One region of the Limnohabitans sp. Hippo4 genome, then DNA from elsewhere that is predicted to be linked to it. Evidence: predicted binding sites of a transcription regulator. Region 1 holds the regulator's gene; each other region holds the start of a gene.
What was found. The regulator FNR, encoded in region 1, switches genes on or off when oxygen is low (the NO sensors DNR and NnrR bind a similar motif). The targets are predictions, from matches to a motif close to TTGATNNNNATCAA.
Positions count from the first base shown of each region.

Region 2: the regulator FNR is predicted to act here: its motif matches at 3,176-3,189, upstream of B9Z46_RS03430 (DUF3149 domain-containing protein).
Region 3: the regulator FNR is predicted to act here: its motif matches at 2,828-2,841, upstream of B9Z46_RS11280 (hemerythrin domain-containing protein).

Region 1 covers NZ_NESE01000002.1:509,257-519,441, reverse strand. The annotation lists gene B9Z46_RS07940 (iron ABC transporter permease) at 1-368, opposite strand, end outside; gene B9Z46_RS07935 (ABC transporter substrate-binding protein) at 387-1,253, opposite strand; gene B9Z46_RS07930 (TonB-dependent receptor domain-containing protein) at 1,356-3,194, opposite strand; cobalamin riboswitch at 3,261-3,502, opposite strand; gene B9Z46_RS07925 (DUF904 domain-containing protein) at 3,553-3,774, shown strand; gene B9Z46_RS07920 (cell division protein ZapA) at 3,771-4,115, shown strand; gene B9Z46_RS07915 (sulfite exporter TauE/SafE family protein) at 4,359-5,174, shown strand; gene B9Z46_RS07910 (sulfite exporter TauE/SafE family protein) at 5,182-5,856, opposite strand; gene hemN (oxygen-independent coproporphyrinogen III oxidase) at 5,863-7,245, opposite strand; gene fnr (fumarate/nitrate reduction transcriptional regulator Fnr) at 7,451-8,173, shown strand; gene B9Z46_RS07895 (hypothetical protein) at 8,190-8,495, opposite strand; gene B9Z46_RS07890 (nitrogen fixation protein FixH) at 8,513-8,794, opposite strand; gene ccoG (cytochrome c oxidase accessory protein CcoG) at 8,832-10,185, opposite strand, start outside.
Region 2 covers NZ_NESE01000001.1:739,170-749,354, reverse strand. The annotation lists gene polA (DNA polymerase I) at 1-571, shown strand, start outside; gene B9Z46_RS03445 (NUDIX hydrolase family protein) at 571-1,455, shown strand; gene B9Z46_RS03440 (sulfite exporter TauE/SafE family protein) at 1,488-2,228, shown strand; gene B9Z46_RS03435 (Crp/Fnr family transcriptional regulator) at 2,250-2,954, shown strand; gene B9Z46_RS03430 (DUF3149 domain-containing protein) at 2,967-3,095, opposite strand; gene B9Z46_RS03425 (rhodanese-like domain-containing protein) at 3,285-3,665, shown strand; gene B9Z46_RS03420 (carboxymuconolactone decarboxylase family protein) at 3,689-4,033, shown strand; gene B9Z46_RS03415 (bifunctional 2-polyprenyl-6-hydroxyphenol methylase/3-demethylubiquinol 3-O-methyltransferase UbiG) at 4,036-4,659, opposite strand; gene B9Z46_RS03410 (rhodanese-like domain-containing protein) at 4,656-5,003, opposite strand; gene B9Z46_RS03405 (MBL fold metallo-hydrolase) at 5,079-6,119, opposite strand; gene soxB (thiosulfohydrolase SoxB) at 6,133-7,869, opposite strand; gene soxX (sulfur oxidation c-type cytochrome SoxX) at 7,934-8,599, opposite strand; gene soxA (sulfur oxidation c-type cytochrome SoxA) at 8,615-9,418, opposite strand; gene soxZ (thiosulfate oxidation carrier complex protein SoxZ) at 9,497-9,808, opposite strand; gene soxY (thiosulfate oxidation carrier protein SoxY) at 9,852-10,185, opposite strand, start outside.
Region 3 covers NZ_NESE01000004.1:56,852-67,036, forward strand. The annotation lists gene B9Z46_RS11270 (YbfB/YjiJ family MFS transporter) at 1-1,014, opposite strand, end outside; gene B9Z46_RS11275 (alkene reductase) at 1,013-2,140, shown strand; gene B9Z46_RS11280 (hemerythrin domain-containing protein) at 2,166-2,744, opposite strand; gene B9Z46_RS11285 (pirin family protein) at 2,866-3,747, shown strand; gene B9Z46_RS11290 (Spy/CpxP family protein refolding chaperone) at 3,860-4,342, shown strand; gene B9Z46_RS11295 (DUF2788 domain-containing protein) at 4,339-4,551, shown strand; gene B9Z46_RS11300 (indolepyruvate ferredoxin oxidoreductase family protein) at 4,806-8,360, opposite strand; gene B9Z46_RS11305 (murein transglycosylase A) at 8,409-9,530, opposite strand; gene B9Z46_RS11310 (response regulator transcription factor) at 9,563-10,185, opposite strand, start outside.

The sequences.
Region 1 (10,185 bases):
ATGAAAGCCATGCCGGTGATGCCCACGCGCACAAACCAAGGCGATACGTCAAGTTGGCTGAGCATCACCATGCCCACGGCCACACCTAAACTGGCACCGGAGGCACTGCCCAACAAGTAGGGATCGGCCAAGGGGTTTCTAAACAAGCCTTGTGCCAAAGCCCCTGCCAAGCCCAACAATGCACCTGCCAAACATGCACCCAACGTTCTAGGCAATCGAATGTCGGCAATCAATGCGGCATCGGCTTGAAAGGCTGAGACAGCCCACCCCTCGCTTCCCACCACCGCGCCTGCCAACACCATCAGTGTGAGCAACAAGCCCAACTGCCATGCGAGTTGAGAAGCTGAAGATACTTTGCGAGCGTTCATGGCAATTTCATTCTGCACTCAAGCGGGGTAAAGCCGCTTCAGGCAAGCCACCATCAAATCAGCCGCTTCTGGAATGCGAGGCCCAGATCGAACAACGATGTCGGACTGCTCTGGGCTGAAGCTGCAAATTTTGTGCTGTTGAATGGCTTCAATGCGCTGCCAACCGGGTCGGGTTTTCAGATCCGTTGCCGCGCGTTCACCCATGAAAATAATTTGCGGATTGGCTTTGACCACAAACTCTGGATTGACCTGCGGAAAAGAACCCATCGATGCCCCAATCACATTGACCAAGCCCAATCGCTTCAGTGTTTCACCAATGTAGGAGGCTTCGCCCGCTGCAAAGTAACCACTCCCCGCTTCAAAATAAATGCGCGCACCCACTGCAGATTTGGGAACGCGCGCTGCAGCAGCGTCTAATTTTTGTTGAATGCTTTGCCACAAAGTTTCTGAGCGAACTTTGGCATCGGGCAAATGCAATGCGCCAGCGATGTGGTGAATCACGCGGCGCATGTCCTCTTGACTTTGAGGCTCCAAGGCCACCACTTTGATGCCCATCGATTCCAAGCGCTGGGTCACACGGGCCGACCGCGCCAGCAACACCAAGTCGGGCTTCAACTTCACCAAAGCTTCCAACTGGGTGTCGTCCAAGCCGCCCAATTGAGGCAAGCTTTTCACGCGCTTTGGCCAATTGCTGTAGCGATCAACGCCCACCAACAGATCGCATGCTTTGAGCTCGCAGACAATTTCGCCCAAAGAAGGCAACAAAGTGATGACGCGTTGCGGCGCCTTGTCGACCACCACCACGCGGCCGCGGTCGTCGGTCAGCGTGTAGGGCGTGATGCTTGGAGACGCTGATGTGCCTTGCGCAAGTGCAGTGGACGCCATGGAAATAGCACCTGCAGAGACCACTGCACAAGCAGTGGCCCCCCACATTGTTCGCAAGCATTTCAACGTGTTCATGCGCATGTCAGACGTGATGCCCAAGCGTTAAAGCTTAGGCGTCCAATTCAAGCCAGCAAACACACCACGCTTGGGCATGTTGTAGCCATAAATGGTTTGGTAGTTGGCATTGCCTGCGTTTTCAAGCCGCATGTTCAAGCGCAGCTCTGGGGTCAGAGCTTGGCTGGCAGTGAAGTCCAGCACAGCATACGATTTGAGCGTTTTCGAATCGTCTGTGCGTGCGCCGTTGTAGCGCCACTGAATGCCCGTATCCCACTTGCCAATGCTTTGCAGCAATCCAACCTGCGCCAGCGTTTTGGCACGACGCGCCAACGCTTGGTGCGTGATTTCGTTTTGCGGATCTTGCGACGTGAAGCTCAAGCGCCATTGTTGGGCGCCCACGCCTGGCAATTGCCATTTGCCAGCCAGTGCCACTTCCACACCTTGGTTTTTGGCCTTGGCGATGTTGGTGCGCGTCCAATTGGCATCGTTGTCAATCAGGTCGGTGTAACGGTTTTCAAAGGCTGTGAGGCGTGCATTCCAGGAAGCTTGCGTGTATTGCATACCGACTTCGTTGGACCGCGCTTGCTCAGGCTTGAGCAAAGGATTGCCACCCCATGGGTAGTACAAGTCGTTGAAGGTTGGCGCCATGAAACCAGTTGATGAACTGGCCTTCAAGCGCAAATCTGGCGTGACGAAATACGCATAGCCTGCATACCAGGTGCTTGCGTTGCCAAGGTCAGAGTACTGATCGCGACGCACATTCAATTGCCACTGCTGATTTTCCAGTTTGGCTTGATAACCCAAACGCAATGAATTGAGGGTGCGCTCGGACAAACTGTATTCGGTATCACTCGCCAATTTTTGACGCGTGTTTTCATACCCCGAAGTGATCGAATGATTCGGCCAAAGTGTCCACACGGCACCCACTGCAGAGGTTTGCGACTGTGAGTTCACAAAGTAAGGATAGGCCGTCACGGCGGCGTTGAGCTTGTCTTCTTGCTGCCCCACAGACACATCCCACTGCAAATCTTTGGAAGCCTTGTAAGAGCCATTCAGCAAGACGTTGCGCAACACACTCTTGGATTCATCGGCTTGGTTGGCAGGTCCCCACTGGCTGTCGTATTGCACCGTGGCATGCGTTTCGCGCAGCATCAAACCCATGCGACCCGCTTCGAATTCTTGCGACAAGTTCACAGCATGTGACGTGTGGCTGTAACCATCGCGATCGGGGTTGGTGCCAAGCCGTTGCAAGGAATTGATGGCGTTGAAGCCTTTGCTTTCTGTTGTTTCAGTAGACGCATTCACACCAAAACCAGAAGCCCACTTTTGGCCCGCACTGACCTGGGCGCTTCTGAAGCCCTCAGAGCCCACTTGCCCTGAAGCCTCTAGCCATGGGCCTTTCAAGCCCTCGCCTGCATTTTGTCGTGTGAAGATTTGAATCACACCGCCCAAAGCAGCACTGCCGTACAGACTCGACACATTGCCACGAACCACTTCGATGCGCTCAATGCCATTCAAGGGCAAATGCTCCAGCGCGGCCAAATTGAAATTGAGGTTGTTCATGGGCAAGCCGTCCACCAACACCAAGGCGTGACGCGACTCTGCACCCCGCATGAACAAGGAAGCCACCCCACCCATGCCACCCGATTGGGTGATTTCCATGCCCGCCAAGTTTTGCAAGAGCGTCGGCACATCTTTGGCCTGCGAACGCTCAATGTCAGCGCGTGTCAGCACCGACACATCGGGCAGTGCATCCTGGGCGCGCTGCATGACGCGGCTGGCCGTGATGACGGTGTCTGGTAAAAAAGTTTGTGCCAATGCGTGAGAGATCGCCATAGGCGACACGGCCATGCTGGCAACGAGGACTTTGCAAGTGAGTTTCATGGATAACCTAACAGTTTTGTGTTCTCACCGCCTTCCCCGACAGTGCATGAACGTACGGTTCTCCGTGAGGAAAACCACCTTGTTGGCCGGTATCCGGGCTAAGCAGATCGACCTCCATCACCTTCCCAAATGCCTGTTTCAGGGCACTCAGTGGCGATTGATGAAAGCGGGGCTTTGAAAAAGCCCGTCTGCTGACCGTTGCGGGGGCAGCGCAGGTGGAGTTAACCCCGAGGGGGATGGCTCTCCTGCTTCCCGTTGAACTGAAACTTGCGAACCAAGTCTCGAGCACCAACAAAGTACATTGTAAGATGTCACCTTGCACCAAGCCTACAATGCTAGAAATTACAATGGCTCTGACATGACGAACCCCACCACCGTCGACCAGATTGCAGAACGCGTCGAGCACCTCTTGCTCAGGCACGAAGAATTGCAAAAGACCAATGCACTGCTGCTGCAGCAGGTGCTGGCAGTTTCCCACGAGCGCGACTTGCTCAAGTCCAAGTTGGCCGCCGCCCGTTCTCGCGTAGACGCCCTGATTGAGCGACTGCCCCAAAACTCCTCTTCTGACACCGACGCATGAGCACCAAACAGCTTGAAGTTCAAATCATGGGCCAAAGCTACCTGCTGGGCTGCCCAGTGGGGGGAGAAGATCGCCTGTTGGCTGCCGTTGACAAAGTCGACCAAGCCATGTGCAAGGTCCGCGACGCCGGCAAAATCAAAGCACGTGACCGCATTGCGGTATTGGCAGCCCTCAATCTGGCCTTTGAACAAGCCGAAGCCCCGCCTTCGGCTGACAAGCAAGCCTCCGCTACTGAAACCCCCGAAACCACCGCAGCCCTGAGTGACTCCGATCACGAACGCTTGGGTCAGCTGTTGAAAAAACTGGATCAGGCCCTCCACCAGGATGGTCAACTGATTTAGTCTCACAAGCCCGGCTTTGAGTTAAGCCTACAATCGCGCTGTCTGCAGTGCATGCTGGGCTTTATATTTCCTTGAACCAATGCTCTTAGAGCCCGGGCTTGGTACATTGTCTGGTGAGCGTGATCGTCTCGCGTCAGATGAACCCAACGCCAGTCTGCCCTCGCCCACCTGAACCCCGGTTCAGGATGCCGGTCCAGTGGCACTTGCAGACACCTTATTCAATCATTTCTCAAAGCCCTTCTTATGTTTTTAGAACCTACCCTCATCGCTGAACTGGCCGCACTGGGCCTGCTCACTGGATTTTTGGCGGGACTATTGGGCATTGGCGGCGGCATGGTCATGGTGCCCTTTCTCACCCTCATGCTGGGCGACGAAGGGGTTAGCGCCGATTTGGCCGTCAAGATGGCCATTGCCACCTCCATGGCCACCATCATCTTCACCTCCATCTCCAGTGTTCGCGCGCACCACAAAAAAGGCGCTGTGCGTTGGGATCTGGTCAAAGGACTGGCCCCGGGCATTGTGATGGGCAGCTTCTTGGCCAGCATGGGTGCTTTTGCCGCACTCAAGGGGTCTTATTTGGCGCTGTTCTTTGCGCTGTTTGTCGGCTTCTCTGCCACTCAAATGTTCTTGGACAAAAAACCAGCCCCCAATCGCCAAGTGCCAGGCACGCCCGGCTTGTTAGGCGCTGGCGGTGTCATTGGCTTTTTGTCGGGCATGGTAGGCGCCGGCGGCGGTTTTGTCAGCGTGCCCTTCATGACTTGGTGCAACGTGGCCATTCACAATGCTGTGGCCACCAGCTCAGCATTGGGCTTCCCCATTGCTTTGGCCAACGTCATTGGCTATGTGGTTGCAGGACAAGACGTCCCCAATTTACCTGAGCACAGCTTTGGTTATTTGTGGCTGCCAGGTTTGGTGGTCATCGCCAGCTGTAGCGTGTTCATGGCCCCCATGGGTGCAAGTGCGGCGCACAAACTTCCTGTTAAACAATTGAAGCGCACATTTGCCTTCGTGCTGTATTTGCTGGCCGCTTACATGCTGTACAAAGGTTTTACGGCCTAAATCACCGTCAGGTCACGCACCAAGGGGCTTGGTTGTGCGCCAAGCCCATCCACAAGGCCCAGCCCGATGTGCAGGCCAGCGCCAGACCCGCCAGGCGAATGCCCCAAGCACCGTCCCCAAGGGTTTTCAGCTTCAAGAGCAACCAGGGCGCCAATCCCAAGCTCACGCCACTGCCCAGCGCAAAACAAGCCATGGTGAGTGCACCGTCAAGCACATTGCCCGTGAGGGCCGCCACCATGAGGGCTGAATAAAGCAGGCCGCAGGGCATCAGGGCCCACAAAACACCAACGACCATCGGTGCAATTTTTCCCCAATGGGCATTCAAGCGCCGAATTTTGGCCCAGAGTTGCTGCGCACTTTGATCGAGCCAAACGGGTTGTTTGGCCTGCCAAATCAACAAGAGGCCCAAGACGACGGCCGCCACATGCAACATGCTCCAGACGGGCCTCAAGGCCGCTGACTCAACAGTCAGCCAGCCCAAGGCTTGGACACTGAGGGCCGCCAAGCCGCCCATCAGGCTGTAGCCCAGCCAGCGTCCTATTTGGAAGGACAACAGCGCCCTGTTTTGATTCGCGCCTGCCACCTGCCCCATGCCTGCACAGGCAGCGCCGCACATGGCGACGCAATGTGGCCCACCGGCCAATCCCATGATCAAAGCCGTGAGGGCTAAGGAAGTCTGCATGCAGCGTTAGATGATTTTCGAAAAGCGAGTTCGGTTGCGGTCAGCTTGCAAATACTTGTCAAAGACCATGGCCACACCCCGAACAAAAAACCAGCCCATGGGTGTGACTTGCAATCCGCCATCCGACAACTCTACCAAACCTTGCGTCTGCAAGCTTTCAAGTTGGCTCAATTCACTGGCAAAGTATTTTTTGGCATCGATCAGCCAAGCTTCGTTGAAGGCATCGTACTGAACATGGCCCTGACACATGATAGCCATGATCCAGGCACGGCGGATCAGATCATCTCGCGACAAAGCCAAACCCTTGACGATGGGCAATTGGCCGTTGTCGAGCATGTCGACATACTCTTCCATGGTCTTTGCGTTTTGGCTGTAGGTACCGCCCATGCGGCCAATGGCCGATACGCCAAGGCCGATCAAATCGCAATCGGGCTGGGTACTGTAGCCTTGGAAGTTTCGGTGCAAACGGCCTTGGCGCTTGGCCACGGCCAAGGCATCGCTTGGCAAAGCAAAGTGGTCCATGCCTACATACACATACCCCGCATTCATGAGCGCATCCATGGACCGTGACAGCATGGCAATTTTGCTGGAAGCCACTGGCAATTCAGCGGCCAAAATTCGGCGCTGCGGTTTGAAACGCTCTGGCAAATGGGCATAGGCGTACAAGGCAATACGGTCCGGACGCAGCTCATTCACTTGCTTCAAAGTGCGGTCAAAAGATTCAGGCGTTTGCTTGGGCAATCCATAAATCAAATCGACATTGACCGACTCAAACCCCATCTTGCGTGCAGAGGCCACCAACGCAAAAACTTGGACTGCAGGTTGGATTCGGTGTACTGCTTTTTGCACCTCGGGGTCAAAGTCTTGAACGCCAAAGCTCAAGCGGTTAAAGCCCAATTCAAGCAGCAAAGCCAAGCGCTCGTCATTCACCGTGCGGGGATCGACTTCCACCGAATATTCGCCGCCTGCAACAAAGTTGAAACTGCGCTTGAGCACAGACATCAATTCGCGCAACTCATCATTGCTCAAAAAAGTGGGCGTGCCGCCACCCAGGTGCAACTGGCTGACCGACTGACCTATGCCAATGGACGAGGTGTACAGCTCAACTTCCTTGGCCAAATAGCGCAAGTAGGGTTCGGCTTTTTCGTGGTGCTTGGTGATGATTTTGTTGCAAGCACAGTAGTAGCAAAGCGACTCACAAAATGGAATGTGCACATAGATCGACAAAGGCCTGTTTTTTTGTCCCAGACCTTGATTGCGCAAATCCAGCGCCTGACGCAAATCCTGCTGGGAAAATGCTTCCACAAACCTGTCTGCTGTGGGGTAGGACGTATAGCGGGGGCCTGGCACGTCAAAGCGTGTCAGCAATTCAGGCGTCAAAAAGGACATGCGGAAGTTCCCAAGGCTGGCATATTTATAGGCTTTAGCTAATGTGCCTTTTCAAGGAGCGCCAAAACTTGACTTAAATCAAATTAAGCGTACTTGGGCCCCTTAAAAAAGTTTAATGAAAGCTTGAGATGCGTCAATCGCATCAAGTAGGTATAAGCTAAGGCCTTGACTTGTCGCAATGTCATTTTTCAGAACCGAGAACGCTATGAAACCAGAAATTATCAAAGTCGCATGTTCCAACTGCAACTTACGCGAACTCTGCATGCCAATGGGCCTGTCTGACAACGACCTTCAAAAGCTAGATGAGGTGGTGGCCACTCGCCGCAAAATCAAACGTGGCAGCACCTTGTTCAGCAATGGAGAAAAGTTCACCTCCCTGTATGCCATTCGCACAGGTTTTTTCAAAACTTGCTTGGCGTCCGAAGACGGCCGAGACCAAGTGACCGGCTTTCAAATGGCTGGCGAAATCATTGGCCTAGATGGCATCGTGAACGACCGTCACAGCTGCGATGTAGTGGCCTTAGAAGATGCCGAAGTTTGCGTCATGCCCTTTGATCGCATTGAAGAAATTTCCCGCGAGGTAACCGCCTTGCAACACCATGTCCACAAAATAATGAGCCGAGAAATCGTGCGCGAACATGGCGTCATGCTGTTGTTGGGCAGCATGCGTGCCGAGGAACGTTTGGCGGCCTTTTTGTTGAACTTGGTGCAGCGCTTGCACTCACGCGGTTTTTCACAGTCAGAATTGGTTCTGCGCATGACCCGCGAAGAAATTGGCAGTTACTTGGGTCTCAAACTTGAAACAGTCAGCCGCACTTTCTCCAAATTTGTCGAGGATGGCATTGTCGAAGTGAAACAACGCCACGTGAAAATTTTGGACACCGAGGCGCTACAGCGCATGGTGAATACGCAACCTCAATGCCATTGAGGCACAGTTCAAAGACTTAGCAGCAACCCTTGTCGCCCTCTGCACCTTGCGTGCAATTGGGGGGGCGTTTGTCCACCGGCACAGGACATCGATTGACCTCGAAGGGTGACATGGACAACAGCGTGGTGAGGCTACTCGACACCATGGCCAATGCCCAAAACACAAAAAATGACACGGTGTACACGCCTTGCCTTGACAGGGTCATTTGCTGACCGAACCAATGCATGTCCTCGGGGTCAAACATGCCAAACACCACCAACTCTAGCAAGCCTGCCACCAAAAAGGCGGGCCACACAATCCACATCAGTCTTTGAGCCAGCATGTTTGTCTCCAGTTTTGTTATTTTTTCGAGGCTGGAACGACGCCCGTTGCTGCGTGGTTTCGAGCTTGCAGCGCAGGGGCCATGGCAGCGTCTAATTTTTCTTGATTTTCAATGGCATTGCGTGGGTTCAGTGCCTCAGTTGGCAGGACCGGGTCGGGAATGGTGATCGCCAAGTAAAGCGTCGCAAAAGCCGCCACCACCACCACAGCTGGGCCAGCAATGATCATCCAGACCATGCCAAACGACCACCAAGGCTTGGCTTGGCTCACATTTGAATGCGTCAAAGTGTTTGTATTCATGAAGCGCTCGTTTCTTGATGTGTGAGTCGGATGAAGCTTATCGCGGAATTAAAAAGACAGACTTCTCTTCAAGCAGCGTATGGCCTGTTTCGTTGTCATCCGAAGCTTCAATGGTAAATCGCACAGGGTATGAACCAGGCACGGCGGAATCATAAGGAACTTGAAGTCGAACTGAAACCCAACGTGATTGGGTGGACTCCACCGTCAAATCTTCGGAGTCTGTGAGCACTTTCAGTTCATACATGCCCTCAGCCGTCACTTTGAAATGTTGGCGTTTTTCAGCGGCATTCATGATCTGCAAACGGTACACATTTTCAATGTTGCCGCCGCTGACGATCCGCGCCAATGTTGCCCTGTCGCGAACCACATCCACTTTGAAGGACTTTCGCGTCAGCAAACTGCCAAACAACAAGGCCACGACCAACAACAAAATACCTGTATAAATGAGCACCCGAGGCCTGAAGATGTGCTTCAAGGTTTGCGACGAAGTCCACTTGTTTTGCATCGCATGTTGGGTGGAATATTTCACCAAGCCCCGCGGATATCCCACCTTGTCCATCACGGTGTCACAGACATCGGCACATGCGCCGCAGCCAATGCATTCGTATTGCAAGCCATTGCGAATGTCGATGCCTGTGGGGCAAACTTGCACACACAAAGTGCAATCAACGCACGCACCTAAACTCAGGGTGGCCAAATCTGCTTTTTTGGAACGTGCGCCCCGCGGTTCACCGCGCTCTGCGTCGTACGTGACAATCAGGGTGTCTTTGTCGAACATGGCGCTTTGAAAGCGCGCATAGGGGCACATGTACTTGCAAACTTGTTCGCGCATGAAGCCGGCATTGCCGTAGGTGGCAAAGCCGTAGAAGAAGACCCAAAACACTTCCCAGGACGACATGTTGCCCAAAAAGAATTCCATGCCCAGTTCACGGATGGGTGTGAAGTAACCAACAAAGGTAAAGCCAGTCCAAATGGACAAACCAATCCAAAGGAAATGTTTGTACCATTTCTTGACCAGTTTCTCCAAGGACATGTCTTGAGAGTCAAGGCGCATGCGCGCTGTGCGATCGCCCTCCACTTTGCGCTCTATCCACATGAAAATTTCGCTGTAGACCGTTTGAGGGCATGCATAGCCACACCACAAACGACCCGCGATGGCGGTGAATAAGAACAAAGAAAATGCGGAGATGACCAACAAGCCTGTCAAATAAATGAAGTCTTGTGGATAGAGAACGATGCCAAAAATATAAAAGCGCCTGACACCCAAATCAAAGAGCACCGCTTGGCGCTGCCCCCACTCTAGCCAGGGCAAGCAATAAAAAATAATTTGCGTTAAAAAAACGAACCCCCAGCGCCATTTGGCAAAAATGCCTTGAACACTTCGCGGGTAA
Region 2 (10,185 bases), on a different contig from region 1:
AGAAGTATTCGGTTTAACGCCAGACCAAGTGTCAAGTGAACAGCGTCGTTATGCCAAAACCATTAACTTCGGTTTGATCTACGGCATGAGTGCATTTGGCTTGGCCAAAGCATTGGGCATCGACAACGGTGCCGCCAAAAATTACATCGAGCGTTACTTCCAGCGCTTTGCAGGCGTAAAGCGCTACATGGACGAGACGCGCGAGCAGGCCAAATCCCAAGGCTACGTTGAAACGGTGTTTGGCCGTCGCTTGTATTTGCCTGAAATCAATTCGCCCAACGGTCCAAGGCGTGCGGGTGCCGAGCGCGCAGCCATCAATGCGCCCATGCAAGGCACAGCTGCTGATTTAATCAAGCTGTCCATGATCGCCGTCCAAGAAGGCATAGACCGTGAGCAACGCAAAACCAAAGTGATCATGCAAGTGCACGATGAATTGGTGTTTGAAGTGCCAGAGGACGAGGTGGAATGGCTCAAAGTGGCCGTGCCGAAATGGATGGCGGATGTAGCCGTCCTCAAGGTGCCATTGCTCGCTGAAGTGGGTGTGGGCCTGAATTGGGATCAAGCGCACTGATGAAAAGCTGCATTCAAAAATTTCTGCAAGCTTTGGGAGATGCTGATCGGCAGGTGCTGCAGCAATGTCTGCAGCAGGCCAAACAGCCCTTGCCAGAGGATGCCATGCCTTGGTATTTGGGCAGCGCACATTCTCCTGCGGGTTATCTCACACCGGCCCATGCCAAAGTGATTCTGTCCATTCGCAAAGACTGGACAAGTGTGCCGCATGGCTTGGTGTGGGATACGCCAGAGCATACGCATGCTACTCGAAGCGCAGCTTTGCAAAGTTTGGCGATTGAGTTGCGTGACCTCGGACATGTGACCGGCTGGCGCAATGAAAAATTCAGTTTCTGGCCCGATTCAGAAATCATGTTCAATGGCCAATGTATCGAGCCAACAAATGCACACCAAGCTGCATTCGAAATGGAGCGCGCAGCCTATCGGTTCTTTGGTTTGCGCAGCCATGCGGTGCATGTCAATGGATTCACCGAAGACGGTTTTGTGTGGTGTGGTCGGCGCTCTCTCACCAAACCAACGGATCCCGGCATGCTTGACAACATTGCGGCAGGCGGTTTGCCCGTGGGCGAGTCCTTGCAGCTGTGCTGTGTTCGAGAAATGGCAGAAGAGGCTGGTTTGTCGGAGGCGCTAGCCTCGACGGCTGTTGCCAATGGCCAGGTGACCACCTGCCGCTCGGTGGCCAGGGGTTGGCATCACGAAACATTGTGGGTCTACAACTTGGTGGTGCCTGCCGATGTTCAGCCGGTTAACCAAGATGGTGAAGTGGCGGAGTTCAATTTACTGGCACCGCAGCAAGTGGTTCAGGCCATCGCTTCCAAAAGCATGACCGTCGATGCGTCTTGCGTGATTGCGCATGCGGTGTTGCACGCAATTGCGCATGCTTGAGCGTCAACGCAAATTTTCTTAAAGCTAAAGTCATGGACATCAGCCTCTATTCCGTGGCCGTGATTTTTGCAGGCTATTTTGTTCTGGGCACGGCTGGCTTCGGTTCAGCATTGATCATTGTGCCTTTGTTGGCATGGCATTGGCCGCTGGCATTTGTGGTGCCCTTGGTATTGTTGATCGATGTGCCTGCAGCTGTTTTGCACACGGGTCTGAATTTCAAGCAGGTGATGTGGCGTGAGTTGCCGCCTTTGCTGCCTTCGGTGGTGGTCGGTGCCTTGGCGGGCATTGGGTTAATTCGCTGGACTCAGGGTGAGTGGCTTTTGTTGATCTTGGGCGGCTATGTCATCTTTATCGGTTGGAAAGGCTTGAGCGGCGCGGCAACAGCTGTTCGCGTGAGTTCATCTGGCTTGCACTTTGCAGGATTTGCCATGGGCTTGGTAGAAACCATGTTTGGGACGGCAGGGCCTGTGGTCATGTCGTGGTTGTCGCAGCGCGTGGCCGATCCGTTTCTAATTCGCGCGACCATGCCCATGACCATCATTGGATTGTCTTCCATCGCGCTTGGCATGGTAGGCGCAACAGGTGGCTTGGCGGAAGTAGCGCTCTGGACTGCGCTGGCCAGCTTGATGCCGTTTGCGTTATTGGGCGTTGGACTTGGACATTGGGTTTCTAAGCGGATTTCAGCAGCTGTGCTTCGCCCCTTTATCTACGGCTTCTTGTGCTTGAGTGGCTTTGTGCTGTGCGCCAGGGCATTGCGAGGGTTATATTCATGACTTGTGAATTGAGAAAATCAAATGATCCCCATTCATGTTGAATCAGCTTGGAAAGGTACTTCCGATTGCCGTTCATGCGGCATTCGCGATCTGGTTTTGTTTGCCGATTTGAATGAGGATGATTTTGGGCTCATTCACGCGCCCATTGATGACATGGCCTATCCGGTTGGAGGGCTGCTTTATTCAGAAGGCGACAAAGCCTTGGGCGTGTTCACGCTGCGCCAAGGCATGGTCAAGTTGGTTCGCTCCACAGCCGATGGCAGAGAGCGCATCATTCGCGTGTTGCGTGCGGGTGATGTGGTGGGCATTGAGGCATTGGCCACGGGGCAATACGATTCAGAGGCCGTGGCACTCAATGATGTCAAAGTCTGTCGAATTCCGTTGGGCGTGATGCACAAACTTAGCACGCAGTCACCCAGACTTCACAACCGATTGATGCAGAAATGGCAGCAAGCGTTAAAAGGGGCAGACGATTGGTTGGCCGATTTGAACTTTGGAACTGCGCGTCAAAGGGTTTCAAAATTCATTCTGAAAATGCGCCATGACGATTTGCCAAACCAAAGCAGCATGTTCTCTCGTGAAGACATGGGTGCCATGATGGACCTCAAATTAGAAACCGTCAGCCGTGAAGTGAGTGGTCTGGTTCGCGAGCAAGTGATAGAACCCTTGGACAAATCGGGACGGCTGTATCGCATCCAGAACGAACAAGCACTTCAAACTGCCTGATTGCAAAAGTGATCAGGATTTGGGGGGTGTTCCTGACAAAAACAGCCTTAGAAAAAATACCGCCATGCCCATCATGAACACGATGCCGATGAAGCTCATCAGGCCGTAGTCTGTGAAAAACAAGTCGTGTAACAATTTCATTTTTTTCTCCTTCAGAGTGTTTTGAAATAGCAATGTCAATGTCAATGTGTCCATCTTGCTAGGACGGTCATCAGTCCTCTTTGATCTGCGTTAAGTTTTGTAGACATTTAATTCGCAAAAATGCTGGACACGCAAATACCTAAGGGGGTATATTTGAAAGCACTTGAATTGATTAAAGCGAAGTGAAAAATGAAAACACCTCACGACTTGGTATTGGCCGCAAAACAAACGGTTCTTGAAATTCCAATTGACAAAGCGCCTGCTGTGATTGCTCAAAATGACGTGTTAATTGACGTTCGTGAGGCTGAGGAGTTTCAGTCTGGCCATCTACCTGGTGCTATTCACATGTCACGCGGCATGTTGGAGTTCAAGCTTGCAGCCAATCCGCAATATCAATCGCGCGATCTCAAAATCACTCTGTATTGCAAAACCAGTGGCAGGGCTGCACTGTGTGCTCAGTCATTGAAAGAAATGGGCTATTCAAATGTAAGTTCAATCGCGGGTGGTTTTGATGCATGGCAAGCAGCAGGCTTTCATGTTGAAAAACCAGTTGCCCCATCCTTTGACTAAGACTTGCTAGAAAGACTGATCTCATGAGTACCTTTGAGCATGCTGAGCTGATTCAAAACATCAATGCAAGCCTCACACCTTTTCGTCAATCTCAGCCCGATGTCATGCAAGGTTTTGGGCAATTGGCACGCAGCGCCATGGCGGAAGGTGAAGTCAGTACCAAGCACAAGGAATTGATTGCTTTGGCCATTGGTATCACGCAGCATTGCTCTGGCTGCATCGGCTTTCATGTGAAAGCACTATTGAAGTTGGGTTGTACACGCCAAGAGCTTGAAGAGATGCTGGCCGTGTGCGTCTACATGGGCGGTGGCCCTGCATTGATGTACGCTGCAGAAGCGCTCAAAGCTTGGGAAACCTTTTCTGCTTAAACCTATGGGTTAGGTTTTTGCCCGATGTAGCCCACCAGTGCCGACATACCACTGTGCCCCGGACCTTCATCGACTACTTCCAGATAGGTTTTGATGTCTAGGACCTTGTAGCCTTTGAAAGCGCTCAGCAGCAAGTCTTCGTCGTATAGATTTTCAAGAATGCCAGGCCCACCCGTTTTGTATTGCATCTGGTCTTTGCCATATCCTTGAATGATCAAAGTGCCGCCAGGCTTAAGTGCAGAGTTTAATTTTGTAAATATTTCTGTACGTGCTTCTGGATCGGCAAATTGAAAAAAGATACCTGCAATGGTGTCGTACTGGTTGGCTTGCCAATCAAAACTTTGCCAGTCGCTGCAATGAAAGTTGACCGCTACCTGATGTTTGGCAGCCAATTGCTTAGCTTTTGCAATGGCAATGGGTGAGAAGTCGAATGCATCAACGTCATAACCTTGCGATGCAAGCCAAACGCTGTTACGGCCTTCACCATCGGCAATGCACAAGGCCTTGCCTCTTTGAAGCAAGGGTGTTTTGTCAGCCAAGTATTGATTGGGTTTTTCACCAAAAAGGTAATCGTCCGAGGAGAAGCGTTCATTCCAACGCGCCAATGGGTTAGAAAATTGAGTCATGCCAGGTTGCTCCAATTGCCTATGTTGTGAACTTGGCGGTATCCGTTTTTGAGCAGCAGAAGTTTAGCCATGCCGCTGCGGGTGCCGCTGGCACAGCACACCACCACTGGCTTGTCTTTGGGTATTTCGTTCAATCGGCTGCTTAATTCAGACAGAGGGATGTTGACAGTGCCGGCTGCATTGGCATTGGCAAACTCGCCTACGGAGCGAACATCGACAAGTGTGGCGCCTGCACTCTTCAGAACTGGAAGCTCTGACTTCACTTGTTTGGCGTGCCACCATTTGTAAGTCCACCACAGAATTAAGAGTACAAACGGCCAATACTCTTTGATCAATTGTTGCATCGATTACTTTCTAACTTATTCGCAATTCGTTGTGACTCATCCAATCTGTCAGCAGCCGATATGTGACCATTCTGTTTAGAAAGCTTCTTTTTCAGCTTCTAAATATGCAAGGCTGGTGTACTTGCCAATGTTGTTCTCAAAGCCCTGCATGTCTGTGGCACGTTTTTTCACGCGCGGGTCATTGAGAACCATCTGTTTGGCTTCAGCCTCTGACTTGCCATCTTTGACGGCTTGTAAGCAGGGCTCCCAAATGCCCGCCAAAAACTGGCCATAGGTTTCGAGTAAATTTTTGGCAGGTTGACCATGACCCGGCAGCCACAATTGCTGGCCTGCGTTGTCACTGAGCGCTTTGAAATACTTGAAGGTGCCAGGGTAAGAGCCGTCATCGATGTTGGCAATGCGGTTGGCCATGGCAATGTCGCCCACGCTGGTGACTTTGTCTTGAACCACTTCAACACACAAGTCGGCATCTGTGTGGGCGCGGCCATAGTGATGCATGACCAAATCGACGTCGCCAAATTTGAACTTTTGGCCGTGGGTGACCACCTTGTTGGGCGGCACAACCTTGGTGCCAGCCGAAGACTGATTGGTCCAACGCTCCATCAAAACGCGCCAAGTGTTGCCTTCGATGCCCTTGATGGTTTCTTGTGTTTTGCCCAAAGCGTAGATGGGTAACTGTGCGCCGTACTCTTCGGCAAACGCGTGGTTGCCCAACCAATGGTCGCCATGGAAATGGCTGTTGAAAACTGCAATCACAGGCAAAGGCGTCACTTTTTTGATCATGCGAATGGCCATCTGGCCAATTTGTAAAGAGCTGCCGGAATCCAAAATGATGACGCCCGCAGTGGTGACCACAAAGGTGACGTTGGACATCATGCCGCGATTCTCGGGCGTGGGAAATCCATCGGGTGCAAAGATCATCCACACATGCTTGGACAGTTGGATGGGCGGAATGTCTTTAACCGGTGGGCCCACCAAAAAGTCTTGCACATCGGCCGCAAAAGTTTGCAGCTCTGGCCACATGCCCACCAGCCCCGCACCGATGGCGGATGCCCCCAAAAAAGTGCGACGCGGTAAGACCGGCGTTGCGTGCTGTTTCGTTTTGAAGTGGGTCATGAGAAGACTCCTGTTAGGCCACGTACCCTGGGTTGGGCAAGCCGCCCGTGATCTTGGGTGCATTCAGTTGACGGGGCTTGATGCGGCCGTTGGGTTGGGTTTTGAGCCATTGCTCCACCACTTCCCACACTTGCTTGTTGCCTTGCGTGCGGGCTTCTTCGGCAACGGGAGCCCATCCAGCCACTTTGTATTTTTTGCCAGACTCAATGAGCTTGCCGTTCAGGCGCATTTCTTCGATGCGCTTGCCCATGCCTGCGGTGGGGTTGCAGTGGTATTGCAAACCGCCCACACGCACCATGTCACCCCCTTGTTGGTAGTAGGGGTCTGGGTTGAACAAGTTGTCGCAAACGTCTTCAAGCACCGTTTTAATGGTCTCGCCTGTCATTTCTGTGACGGTGGCGTAAGAGTAAGTGGTGGCCGTCATGTCGAGCAGCCATTCGCGTGTGATGGCTTGGCCTGGCAACAGGGTGGTACCCCAGCGGAAGCCAGGCGAGAACGCAATCTCGGCACCTTGAACATCCATCAAAGCATCGACCAACAGTTGATCGCCCGTGCCATTGAAGTTGCCGCGACGATACAAGAGGCCTTCAGAGATGCCCAGTTTTTCGTTCAGTTTGCTTTCGTAGGGCGCACGAATTTTGGTGATGAGCGCATCCATCTCTTTGTCGGCGGGCAACATGTTTGAAAACACGGGCAGCAACTTGTAACGGAAATCGGTGACGCGTTTTTCTTTGACTTCAAAGTCGAGCACGCCCAAGAACTTGCCGTTGGAGCCCGCGTTGGTGACGATGGTTTTGCCGCCTTTGTTGCTGACCAAGGTGGCCACGGGCATACCGTCGTGTGTGTGGCCGCCCATGATGGCGTCGATGCCACTTACGCGGCTGGCCATCTTGAGGTCAACGTCCATGCCGTTGTGGCTGAGCACCACCACCACCTGCGCACCTTTGCCACGGGCTTCGTTCACCATGGCTTGCATGTTTTCGTCTTGAATGCCAAAGGCCCAATCGGCCACCATGTAGCGTGGGTTGGCAATGGGGGTGTAGGGGAAGGCTTGGCCAATGATGGCGCACTGCACACCATTGATTTCTTTGATGACGTAGGGCTTGAAGACGGGGTCGCCAAAGTCTTGGGTCTTGATGTTTTGCGCCACAAACTCAACTTTGCCGGCAAAATCTTTTTCAACAATTTCTTTCACGCGGTCCATGCCCAGTGTGAATTCCCAGTGGCCCGTCATCACGTCTACGCCCAATAATTTGCAGGCGTCCACCATGTCTTGGCCGTTGGTCCAAAGGCATGTGCCTGAACCTTGCCATGTGTCACCGCCATCGAGCAACAAGGCACCTGGGCGGCTGGCTTTCATGCGCTTGACCAAGGTGGCCAAGTGCGCAAAGCCGCCGACCTTGCCATAACGTGCTGCGGCTTTCTCGTAGTTCAGGTAGGTCAGGGCGTGGGCCTCAGAAGTTCCAGGCCGAATGTTGGCAAACTTGAGCAAATGCTCACCGACCAAATGTGGTAGGTTGCCTTTCATGCTGCCCAGTCCTAAATTGATGCTGGGCTCGCGGAAATAAATCGGCTTGAGTTGCGCATGGCAGTCGGTCATGTGCAGGAACGATACATTGCCAAACTTGGGAATGTCATAAAGACCGTTGGCGGCTGTTGCAGCATCTGCCTCTGCGTAAGTGCCCATACCCAAACCGGCCATGGTGCCTGCGCCCATGACCTGCATAAATTCACGTTTAGAGAGGTTCATACTTTTGTCTTCGCTAATATATATAGGCATTTAAAACCCGGATCGCCCGGGTTTTAAAACGGCTTTATTTGTTGACGGGAGATTGAGGGTCCAGCAGCAATGCCACCAAGTGACGCACTTGATCTTCCGACAAGATGCCGTTGTGACCCGCACGTGGCATGTTGGAGCAAGCGTTGTAGGCTTTGGAATTCCAAATTTTGCCCCAGGTGTATTCCACAATCAGTTTGACATCAGGGCTGTCGGGATTGCTGACGCTGCGAATTTTTCCGTAGTTGTAGAGGCTGGGGCCAATGGTGCCGTAGGAAATTTCTTTAGGGTCCATTTGGTGGCAGTTGTAGCAATTGCCTCCATTGACCGTTTTGGCATCATCCGTGAAGGTGAGGCCGCGACCGTTTTGAGCAATCTTCTCGCCTTCTTTCCAATCGCCTAGGAACTTGCCATTGCTGGGCCACTTGATGGTTTTTAAGTTGGCGGCTTCTAGGGCTTGACTTGTTTTTTCATCCAAGGGTTTGCCGTTGGCATCGGCTTCACTGCAAGCCTGATTGGTTTCATCGGTGCTGGCCAAGATGCTGGCTTTGACGATGCCTTCATCGCGGAATGAGGCTTTCACAATCTGCTGTGTGAGCGCTTTCAGGTCTGATGCGCTGGGCACCGAGGCGCATCCAACAGCCAACAACGCAACCGTTGCGAGAGCCAGGCTGGTACGAATTTTTGAATTCATTTGTTTCATTGCATGGACTCCGATTTAGCGCTTGATGGCGGGGGCAATGGACGCAGAGCCTTGAGAATTCACACCCAAGTAAACGCCCAAGGCAATGGTGGCATCACTGCCAAAACCAGGGTAGGGGAAGCGCTGCTGACGGTAGCAATCGTTGAGGCGTTGCTGCATGCCCCACATCTGACCATTCGAGACACGATAGGCTGGCCATGCGGCAAAGCCAATGCCATCACCCGGATTTTTGGTGAGGTTGGGCAGATCCTGCAGGCGAATGCGCTTGCCATCTTCTGCATGGCAAGAGGCACAGGCAAAGTCATGCGGGCCACCGCGTTGGAAGAACAGACGTTTGCCAACTTCATAAAAAGTTTTCTCGGACGCGTGGGCTTGCGACAGGTTGAATTTCATGCCTTTGGATTCGGCGGCCAACCAAGTGGCCAAGGCCGTGACATTGACTTGTTCACCTTTGCCAAAGGGCGTCTTGGCAATTTCGGCGGCATTGAAGCCCTGCAAAGTTTCCATGCAGGTGAGCAGCCTCGACTCCATGTCTTGCACACGCCCAGTGTCTGCAAAATATTTGGGCAACTCGACAAAGACGCCTTTGTAGACACCAGGGCCTTTGCCTAAATCACATTTTTCAAGCGATGCATTTTTGGGGCCGCGTTTTTGAGTCCACAAACCTTCGCCTTTGGCCTCGAACAGGTCGGAAGGGTTGCCGTCTTGCAACATGGCGCGGTATTCGTCAATGCCTTGACTGGCGGTTTTTTGAGCCAAGCTGCTGAGACTGAGGGCCATTAAACCTGCAGCCAAAAAGAAGGAGAGTTTTTGCTTCATGTGCGCCTCAATGTGTCAACTTCAAAAACTGAAAAAGGGTGAAGATTGCGCTTCACCCTTGATGTGCAACTTGGTTACTTAGGACACCGTGGCTTCGTCGGTGCGGGTGTCACCCTTGCTGTCTTTCCATGTGACTGCAATTTTGTCACCGGCTTTAGCGCCTTTGACTGCAAATTGCAAAAATGGATTTTTGGATACAGCGGGTCCCCATTCAGCGGCCAAAACGGGTTTGCCGTTGTGTGTCGCAGAAACTTCTTGAATGAACCATGCAGGTACTGTTTTGCCAGCCGCATCTTTGCGCTGACCGGATTCCATTTCGTGACTCATCAGAACACGAACAGTTGCTTTATCACCAGAGGCTTGGGCGCGAATGCGCATTGGATCTGCCATTTTTTTCTCCTGATATATGTAAATGAACTAAGGTGTGAAGGGCTTAACCGCCGCACCCACCCAAAGTGACTTTGACTTCTTTCTTGGCGAACAAAGCCTTGCCGTCAGCCATGATGGCCACAGCGTAGACATCAGATGATTGGCCCATCTTGGCACGTGTAGAGAAATTGGCTTCGACAGCATCGCTTACGTGGAACATGGCCACCAATGCTGCGGGGTTCTTTTCGACCAAGACCAACATTTGCTTGACACCTGGCAATGTGGTGCTGGCACCCAAAGGAACCACAGCGCCATTTTCTGCAATGTCAGGACCTGTGATGGAAACATCTTTGCTTTCAGCAATGGCGCCACCGCCGTAGGCCTTCACTGCGTCTTGA
Region 3 (10,185 bases), on a different contig from region 1:
AAACACACCGCCAAACAAAATGCCCGACAACAACATGGCCGGCCATGCAGAGGTCAACGCAGGAATGAGCGTGGCCACACTCAACAAAGCATTCAAGATAGCCAAAGCTTGGCCACCTTTGAAATGATTCAAAAGCCCCGCCCAAATTCTGGAAGACGCCACCACCGCCAAACCCAAGGCTGCATAAAAGAACGTGATGTTGGCCGAGGGCGCCCCCTGCTCACGCAAGACCGCCACCACAAAGGTCATGTAACCGATGTATCCCACACCAAAGAGGCCGTAGCCCAACAAGCCAGGTGTCCAAACACGCCATGCGGGCTGAGAGGGTGCACTCAACGTTGTCGTCGGCAATGAGGCTTGATGTTCGTTTGACGGCGCAGGCGCAGCCGTCGACAACTCTGGCATCCAATGATTCAAGTGTGATCGAATCAAATAAAGCGCGACACTGATGATGGCGCAAACAAACGCCAAACACCACCAAGCCCATGACCAGGTGTGTTGCGCATGATGGGCAGCAGACAGTCCGATGGCCGCGGGCACACACAACGCTGAAATGACAATGCCCCAACCCGTGCCGCCATAGTAAATGCCCAGCAGCAAGCCAGACTGAGAAGGCAAGTGCGCGCCCAGTCTTGCCGCCAACAATCCACCGGATACAAACACAGCCGCACTTGCCACACCCGCCAAAAAACGTTGTAACAACAAATACAAAGCCTGCGTGAAAAATCCCGTCATGGCCATCAACAAAGAAGCCAAGACAGAACCCACAATCAAGACACGCACCGCGCCCCAGCGTTTAAGCGCCCAAGGTGTCAGCAGCGCACCCACCAAATAGCCCAGCGCATTGAAAGTGTTCATCGCACCTGCTAAGGTGTAGGTCCACGACAAATCTTCTCGCATGGGCGGCAACAAGAGTGCGTAGGCAAACCGCGTCATGCCCAATGACACCGCGGCCGCCATCGACACGCTCACAGCCAAGCCCAGCGACGTCCATAACCTGATACTTTGTGACATGAAAAACTTATTCGAACCTTGCCAAGCGGGCGCACTTCAATTGGCCTCACGGATTGTGATGGCGCCGCTCACGCGCAATCGAGCACCTAACGCGATGCCCAATGCACTCATGGCTGAATACTATGCGCAACGCGCCAACCCCGCAACCGGCGCAGGCCTCATCATCACAGAAGCAACTGCCATCAGCCACCAAGGTCAAGGCTATGCCGATGTCCCTGGCATCTGGTCAACTGAACAAGTCAATGCATGGCAAGCCATCACGCAAGGCGTTCATGCCAAAGGCGGAAAAATCGTGATGCAACTCTGGCACGTTGGCCGAATTTCACACACCAGCTTGCAACCCGGCGGTCAAGCACCCGTTGCACCTTCTGCCATCACGGCCAAATCAAAGACAGTATTGATCGTGGACGGTGTCCCCAGCTTTGTGCCAACATCCGAGCCTCGCGCACTGCGCTTAGACGAGCTGCCTGGCATCGTGGACGATTACCGCAAAGCCGCTCGCAATGCCATCGCTGCAGGTTTCGATGGTGTTGAGGTACACGCGGCCAATGGCTATTTGATCGATCAGTTTTTACGCGCTGACAGCAACCATCGCACAGATGCATACGGCGGCAACATTGAGAATCGCGCTCGGCTTCTGAAAGAAGTGATGTCTGCTGTTTGCGAAGAAATTGGCGCAGGTCGCTGCGGCATTCGAATTTCGCCTGTGACGCCGGCCAATGATGCCAGCGATGCCGCGCCGCAGGCCTTGTTTGAACACGTCACACAATTCTTAGGCACCTTGGCCTTGGCTTATGTGCACGTCATTGAAGGCTCAACGGGTGCCGCCAGGGATTACCAACAAGGCGATCACGCTTTTGATTACAAAGCCATGAAAGCGGCCTACCAAAAGGCGGGCGGCAAAGGCGCATGGATGCTGAACAATGGCTACGAGCGCGATTTGGCCGATCAAGCCTTGCAAGCCGATGCCGATTTGATTGCCTTTGGAAAATCTTTCATTGCCAATCCAGACTTGGGTGCACGCTTGAAACAAAACGGCCCCTACAACACGCCTGATCGTGCAACGTTTTATGGTGGCAAAGAAGCGGGCTACACAGACTACCCAACGCTGCCGAAAGCCCACTGATCAAATTTGACAGTGCCTGTGCACATTAACCCAAACCAATGGGTGCAGGCGCTTTGCTCACGATTCGGCTAAAGAGTTTTTCAAATGCAGGGCCTGGTAGATGCTTGCCAGTTAAAGGGTCCGCATTGAGATCAAAGGCTTGGTCTACTTCCAACCAGTCCTCGTCTGTCAGCGCGCTTTGTGCCGCTGGCAAGATCACGGTCTCTTCTAAGCGCATATGGTCGAGATAAGACTCGACATAAGGGCCGAAGGCATCGACAAAGGCGGCCTTGCGGGAGCTTCCCACCATTTCCCAAGCCAGCAACAAATGAAGCAAATCGCGCACGGCTTTTTCACTGTGCATGTGATCACGTTCAAGACGATCGATGGCCCCTCTCACCTCCGGTGCTTTTTTGGCAAGCTTAGGAAACAACAAATTCGACTCTTTGGGGTGATGCAAACGCTCAGGAAATTCATCGATGTAAAACAACATCGCGCGCATCACATCGAAAAATTGTGCGGCATCTTCTGCGGGTCCAAGCTCTAACAGTTTCGACATCGAGTGAAGCATGGCAGCCAACGAGGCGTGCTCATCGCGAATGATGTGAAGGCTTCTTCTTTTCATAGATCTGTTGCTTTCTTTGCCAAACGGCCTCAAAGTCTGATTCACAAACAAACCCAGTTTGCTGTGAATTGCACTTTTGGAAAATGATGCAGATCAAGAAAAACATGCAAAATCTTGTCTTATGAACACACCGCCCACATCTTTTCAAGGTCGTCGCATCGAACAACAAGTTCAAGGTCAAGCAACACGTGATGGTGACGGCGTCAAGCTCACACGCGTGCTGACACAAGCGCATCAACGACGCTTAGACCCTTTCTTGATGCTCGATAACTTTGGCAGTGACGATCCCAAAGACTATGGTGGCGGCTTTCCTGACCATCCACACCGTGGCTTTGAAACCGTGACCTACATGATTGCTGGCCGCATGCGTCACAAAGACAGTGCTGGCCATGAGGGCTTGCTCCAAAACGGTGGCGTTCAATGGATGACCGCAGGCAGAGGTGTGGTGCACAGTGAAATGCCGGAGCAAGAAGATGGTGTGATGGAGGGCTTTCAACTTTGGCTCAATTTGCCTTCGCACGACAAAATGTGCAAGCCTGGCTACCAAGACATTCAAACTGAAAACATCCCAGAGTTTTCAACGCACGACGGTATCAAAGTTCGTGTCATAGCAGGCCAATCACATGGCATCCGTGGAGCAGTCCAAAGACCCATTGCTGAATTTCCAACCGATGCTTTGTATTTGGACATTCATTTTGAAAATGACGCTTCATTTCAACAAGCATTGCCAACCCAGCACAATGCGTTTTTGTTTGTCTACCGAGGCAGTGTGAATGTCATCAGCCCCGGAGAAAAATCACCCGTGGCACTGCACCGAATGGCCATTTTGCGAAATGAAGGCGAAGGGGTTGAAATTCAAGCTGCTGCAGGCAGCAAAGTTTTGTTGATTGCTGGGCAACCCTTGAACGAGCCCATTGCCCAATATGGTCCCTTTGTGATGAACACACGCGACGAACTCATTCAAGCGGTCGACGATTTCAGGGCTGGTCTTTACAATTCGTGACAATTTCTGCAAAGAAGGGACACATGAAATTGCCAGACTGCAGGTAGCCCTCTGACAAGTCATGCAAACCTTGCTTCGACAAATCTGAGGCCTTTGACTCAAAGGAGATCTCATGACTACTTTTCGCCGCATTGCGCTTTCTACCGCCCTCTTGATCACATCAAGCATTCACCTAGCTGGCTTTGCGCAGCCTGCAAATTCTCCTCAAGGTGTTCGTCCTATGATGGGAGGTGCGCAAATGGAAGCACACCGTGAAGCCAGGCATCAAAAACATTTGAATGATCTGAAATCTGCATTGCAACTGGATTCAACGCAAGAGAGTGCATGGAATGCTTTTTCTGGAGAAATGAAAACGCCGATGAAACGTCCTGCAAGGCCCCAGCCAGCTGAGATGGAAAAAATGACCACGCCAGAAAGAATTGACAAAATGATGGCGTTCAAGAGTGAGAGGGATGCAGAAATGAACAAACGCATGACAGCTACCAAAACCTTTTATGCAAGCCTGAACCCTGCTCAGCAAAAAGTATTTGATGCACACACCCACAAATTCATGAAACAAGGACCCATGGGACACCATGACAAAATGCATCCATGATCTGGGGACTGACTGAAGAACAAATTGCCGCCTATGGGCTGACCTTTGGTGTAACAGCATTCATGCTGTACATGCTGTTCATCATTGGTCAATTGGCTTGGGAATCCAAAGCTGGAAAATTTGGAACCTTTGTTCTTTTCCTAGGATTGGCTTTTGGCATGGTGGGTTTCATTGCAAAAGCAGGGATCCAGTGGTTCCTTGAAAAATAAAATTGTCAACGCATAAACTTGTGGACAATTTTTGGATAACCGAACAGTTATCCACAGAAATTAAAAAATTCAAAACTTGTTCATTCTGGCGTGACACCAAGATTGCAGTGCCATGCACACCCTTCAAAATGATCCAATGCATTGATCTGTAAAGAAAAAAGGGACTTGTCCACAAGACAAGCCCCTCTCTATCTACTACTACTATGTATTAATCTATATAAAAGAAGAATACAGAGACAAAGTCAGCAATCAAATTAAATTGATTTTCTGAACGCATCCATGCTGTTTTGCCACTGCACCATCGCAGCAGACAAGTTTCGCTCTTTCACATGACCAAAACCTTTAATCTGCTCTGGCACCTTGGCCACTTGGACAGCCAATGCATGGTTGTCAGCCTTTAAAGATGCAATGACTTCAGACACAGCATCCTTGTATTCCTGAATCAATGCGCGTTCAGTTTGACGTTCTTCAGTTTTGCCAAAGATGTCGAAAGCTGTACCACGCAAAAACTTGAAATGCGCCAATGCTTTGAAAACCAGCAATGTGGAAGGACTCATTTTTTGCTTGATCAAATGGCCCTTCTCATTGCGTTTTGCAATCAATGGAGGGGCTAAGTGGTAGAAAACTTTGAAATCGCCTTCAAACTGGGTTTTAACGCGTTCTAGGAACTGTTTGTCGGTATGCAAGCGGGCAACTTCGTATTCATCTTTGTAAGCCATCAATTTGAACAATTGACGCGCCACAGTTTCAGTCAACAAAGATTGACCTAAAGCTTGCTCCTTTTGCTTGACAAGGTCCACAAAATTTTCGTATTGCTTGGCATATGCCGTATTTTGATAAGCCGTTAAAAATTCAACACGTTGCGCGATCAAATCTTCTAAGCGATCACGCTTTTTAAATTGAATCACTTGTGCTGGCGTTAAAAGGGCTTCAACAGCCTCTAAATGTTGCGCTGCATGGCGGCCCCACTCAAAGGCTGCCAAATTGTTTGCAACAGCCACTTCATTCAATTCAATGGCGCGTTGCAAAGCTTCTAGGCTCAATGGAATCCAACCTTTTTGCCAGGCATATCCCAGAATCATGGGGTTGATGTAGATGGTGTCCCCCATTAGTTGTGCAGACAATTTGTCTGCATCAAATGCAGCGAGACCTTCCAAGCCAACGGCATTTGCAATTTCTTGAGCACAACTTTCAGCTGGGTTTACCCATTGAGTGTCTTTCACAAATGCTGCTGTGGGTGTGCTGTGAGAATTCAAAGCCACATGCGTTCGACCTTGCCGCATTCGAGACAGGGTTTCTTTTCCTGCACTCACAATGGGATCGCAACCCAAGATCAAATCAGCGGCTGCCATGCTGACACGTGTGGTTTGAATGTGATCTTGATGTTTGGCCAAGAGCACATGGCTCCAAGTGGCACCGCCCTTTTGTGCCAAACCTGCAGAATCTTGTGTCACGATGCCCAAACCGTCTAAGTGGGCTGCCATGCCCAACAATTGACCAATGGTGATCACTCCCGTGCCGCCTACGCCGGCGACCACAATGCCATAAGCGTTGAACGAAGAACTTAAATCAGGCAAGCGTGGCAGGTTTAAAGCCGGCAATTGCGCGGGACTGAATTTTTGTTCTTTGGATTTTTTACGCAGTTGGCCACCTTCAATGCTGATGAAGCTGGGACAAAAACCTTTGAGGCAACTGGTGTCCTTGTTGCACGTGTTTTGATTGATCGTGCGCTTTCGCCCGAAGTCTGTTTCCAAGGGTTCAACGGAGAGGCAATTCGATTGCACACCGCAGTCGCCACAGCCTTCACAGACCAATTCATTGATCATCACGCGCACAGCCGGATCGACCATGGTGCCGCGTTTGCGGCGGCGACGTTTTTCAGTGGCACAGGTTTGGTCGTAAATGATGACCGTGCAACCCTTCACTTCACGCAATTCCCGTTGAATGACATCCAATTCATCACGGTGATGAACCAACACGCCTTCCGCCAATGCAACACCGTTGTATTTCTCAGGTTCGTCAGTGACCACCTTGATGACCACGGCACCTTCAGCACGCATGCTTTGTGCAATTTGAACAACCGAGTGCCCCTCTGCGCGCTCACCAACACGTTGGCCGCCTGTCATGGCAACGGCATCGTTGTACAAAATCTTGTAGGTGATGTTCACGCCTGCCGCAATGCTTTGGCGAATGGCCAAGATACCGCTGTGAAAGTAAGTGCCATCGCCGATGTTGGCAAACACATGTTGTTCGTTGCTGAAATGTTGTTGACCAATCCAAGGTGTGCCTTCACCGCCCATTTGGGTAAAGCCCACCGTACTGCGGTCCATCCACAAACTCATGAAGTGGCAACCAATGCCTGCCATGGCGCGTGAGCCTTCAGGCACTTTGGTGCTGGTGTTGTGAGGACAACCAGAGCAAAACCAGGGCATGCGATCGGCAGCGGGGTTTAAAACCAAGCTGTTTTGCGAACGCTCTTTGCTTTCGATGATTTGCAGCTGCGCATTCATGCGGGCCACAATGTCGGAAGGCAAATCCAATTTCAACAGACGATGTGCCAAAGCTTTGGCAATGAGCGTGGGTGTGAGGTCGGCATTGGCACGCAACAAGCGGTGAGCCATGGGGTTCGGCACGGACCACTCACCGCCTGCATCGTCACCATCGAGCTCATCAAACTTGCCCACAATGCGCGGACGTTTTGAATCGGGCCAGTTGTAGAGCTCTTCTTTCAGCTGGTATTCAATGATTTGGCGTTTTTCTTCAACGACCAAAATTTCTTTCAAGCCTTGCGCGAATTCGCGCGTGGTTTGTGCTTCAAGCGGCCACACCACAGACACTTTGTGAACACGAATGCCCAAGCGTTGACACGTCTCGTTGTCGAGGCCCAAATCAACCAATGCCTGGCGCGTGTCGTTGTACGCTTTTCCGCTGGCAATGATGCCGTACTGATCTTGAGGACCTTCAATGACGTTGTGATTCAAGCGATTGGCGCGAATGTAAGCCAATGCGGCATACCATTTGAAATCAAACAAACGTGCTTCTTGTTCAAGCGCAGAATCGGGCCAGCGAATGTGCACACCGCCTGGTGGCATCTCAAAATCAGGCAGCACGATCTTCACGCGATCAGCGTTGATGTCTGCGGTTGCACTGGACTCGACAATTTCTTGAATGGTCTTCATGCCAGACCAAACGCCTGCAAAGCGGCTAAGCCCAATGGCATGTACGCCGAGGTCTAGTACTTCTTGAACGGAAGCTGGAAAGAAAACGGGCAAACCACAAGCTTTGAAGATGTGATCACTTTGGTGTGCGGCGGTTGAACTCTTGGCGACGTGATCGTCGCCTGCAACCGCCAACACGCCCCCCCAGGGCGTGGTGCCTGCCATGTTGGCATGTTTGAACACATCAGAACATCGGTCTACCCCTGGGCCTTTGCCGTACCAAATACCGAACACCCCATCCATCTTGTTGCTGCCAGGCGGTGCAAAGCCAAGTTGTTGTGTACCCCACAAGGCCGTGGCAGCCAGCTCCTCGTTTACACCCGGCTGAAAAACAATGTTGTGCTTTTCTAAATAAGGTTTGGCTTTCCAAAGGGCCTGGTCATAACCGCCCAAAGGCGAACCGCGATAACCACTGATCAGTGCGCCTGTTTTTTTGCCGGCCAGTGCGTCGCGTTCTTGTTGCAGCATGGGCAAGCGAACCAATGCTTGAACCCCGCTCATGAAAGCACGGCCGGTTGCCAAGCTGTATTTGTCGTCCAGTGTCACGTTGGCCAATGCTTGGCGCAAATGTTCGGGCAAGGGAGCGTTCATGGTGTTCCACTTTCAAATGCAATGGATCGCAGTGTAGATCGACCGAGCTTATCGTGGAAGCAAAACCCATGCTTTCATGTCTTGTTTGAGACGGCCCGCCAATTCGCCCGCAGCATCACCCGAACCCACATAAAAATCGGCGCGAACGGCACCCAGAATGGCGCTGCCAGTGTCTTGGGCAATGACCAGCCGCTGTAACTGGGTTTGCGGCCCTTGACTGACCAGCCAGACCGGCGATCCGTAAGGAATGCTGCCAGGGTCAACGGCGATGGACCGCCCTGCCGTTAAGGGAACGCCTTGTGCACCCTTGGGGCCTAACAAAGCGTCTTGGGCAGTTAGCGCCTCTTCCTTAAAAAAAACGAAGCGCGGATTTTTGGCGAGCAATTCCTGCGTTCGTTTTGGGTTTTGCGCAAGCCAAGCTTTGATGCCTGGCCACGTGGCATCTTTGGTGAGGTTTTGGTCCAGCAGCCAACGCCCAATGCTTTGATAGGGCTGGTCATTGGTCCCAGCAAATGCCAAACGAACTTGCTTGCGCGAGCCATCGGCTTGTGTCACCCACAGCCTGCCAGAACCTTGGATGTGCAAAATCATGGCATCAATGGGGTCTGCAAGGTAAGCAAGCTCCTTGCCCTTCAGTGCGTTTTGCGCAGCAGGTAATTTGCCAATTTCTTCACGTGTGTACCAAGGCGAGCGCGACTTCAAGTTGGCCGGCGGGCTGTACAGAGGCACTGTAAAACCAGGCTTGGACACCTTAGACGCCTCTAGGACCGGTTCGTAATAGGCCGTGAGCAAGCCGTTTGCAGGATTGGGCGTGCTTTGAAGGCTTTCAACGCGGTAGGGTTGAAAATTTTGGATCAACCAAGCACGCTGATTGGCAACGCTTTGGCCATCTAAGCGCTTGATGGTTTGACACAGCGCGCTGGATGCAACAGCGTTCCTCGAACAGCTTTGCAACCAGGCCGCCCAAGCCTCGTTCAGGTTGTCGTTTTCGACGCCGGGCAGATCAGACCAATTGCTCTTGACCCACCGGCTTTTGCTTTGATTGACAACGGAGGGCCCATTGCTGGTAGATGAAGGGGGTGCTGCTGATGGTGTTGATGCTGTGGGCGCTTCGATGACGGCCTGTTTCTGAGGCGAGGCGCACGAGAGCAACAGGCCAATGGATGCCATGACAAGGCTGTACTTAGCGCAAGACCGGATCTTCACGATTGGATTTCGCGCAAAAGATTGGCCAACTCAACAGCGGATTTGACATCCATCTTTTCAAACACACGCGAGCGATGAACCTCAACGGTTCGAACGCTGATGTCGAGCTGGCTGGCAATCAATTTGTTGGGCAAGCCTTCGACCACCAAGCGCATGACATCACGTTCGCGCTCGGTAAGCTCTTCCAGGCGCGTCACCAAACCGGCGCTCTGAAGCCGCAAGGCCAAACGCTCTTGCGACAAAGCCAAAGCTTGTTCCACGCGATCAACCAGCGCATTGTCAGAAAACGGTTTTTCGCAAAAATCAAAAGCGCCACGTTTGACACTGTCAACGGCCGTTGGCACATCGGCGTGCCCGCTTAAAAAAATCACAGGCCAGGTGTGCGCCAAACCGTTGCCGATCAAGGTTTCAAACAAGGCCAAGCCACTTTGACCGGGCATTCGCACATCCAACAAAATGCACCCGGCCTCGGTGGGCACGGTCGCATTGGTGCCGGGAAACTTGTCGCTGAGCATGCGCTCAAATGCGTCGGCACTTTCGAAGGACTCGCTCATCAGGCGACGTGAGCGCAACAACCAAGCCATGGCATCGCGAACGATGGCATCGTCGTCAATGATGA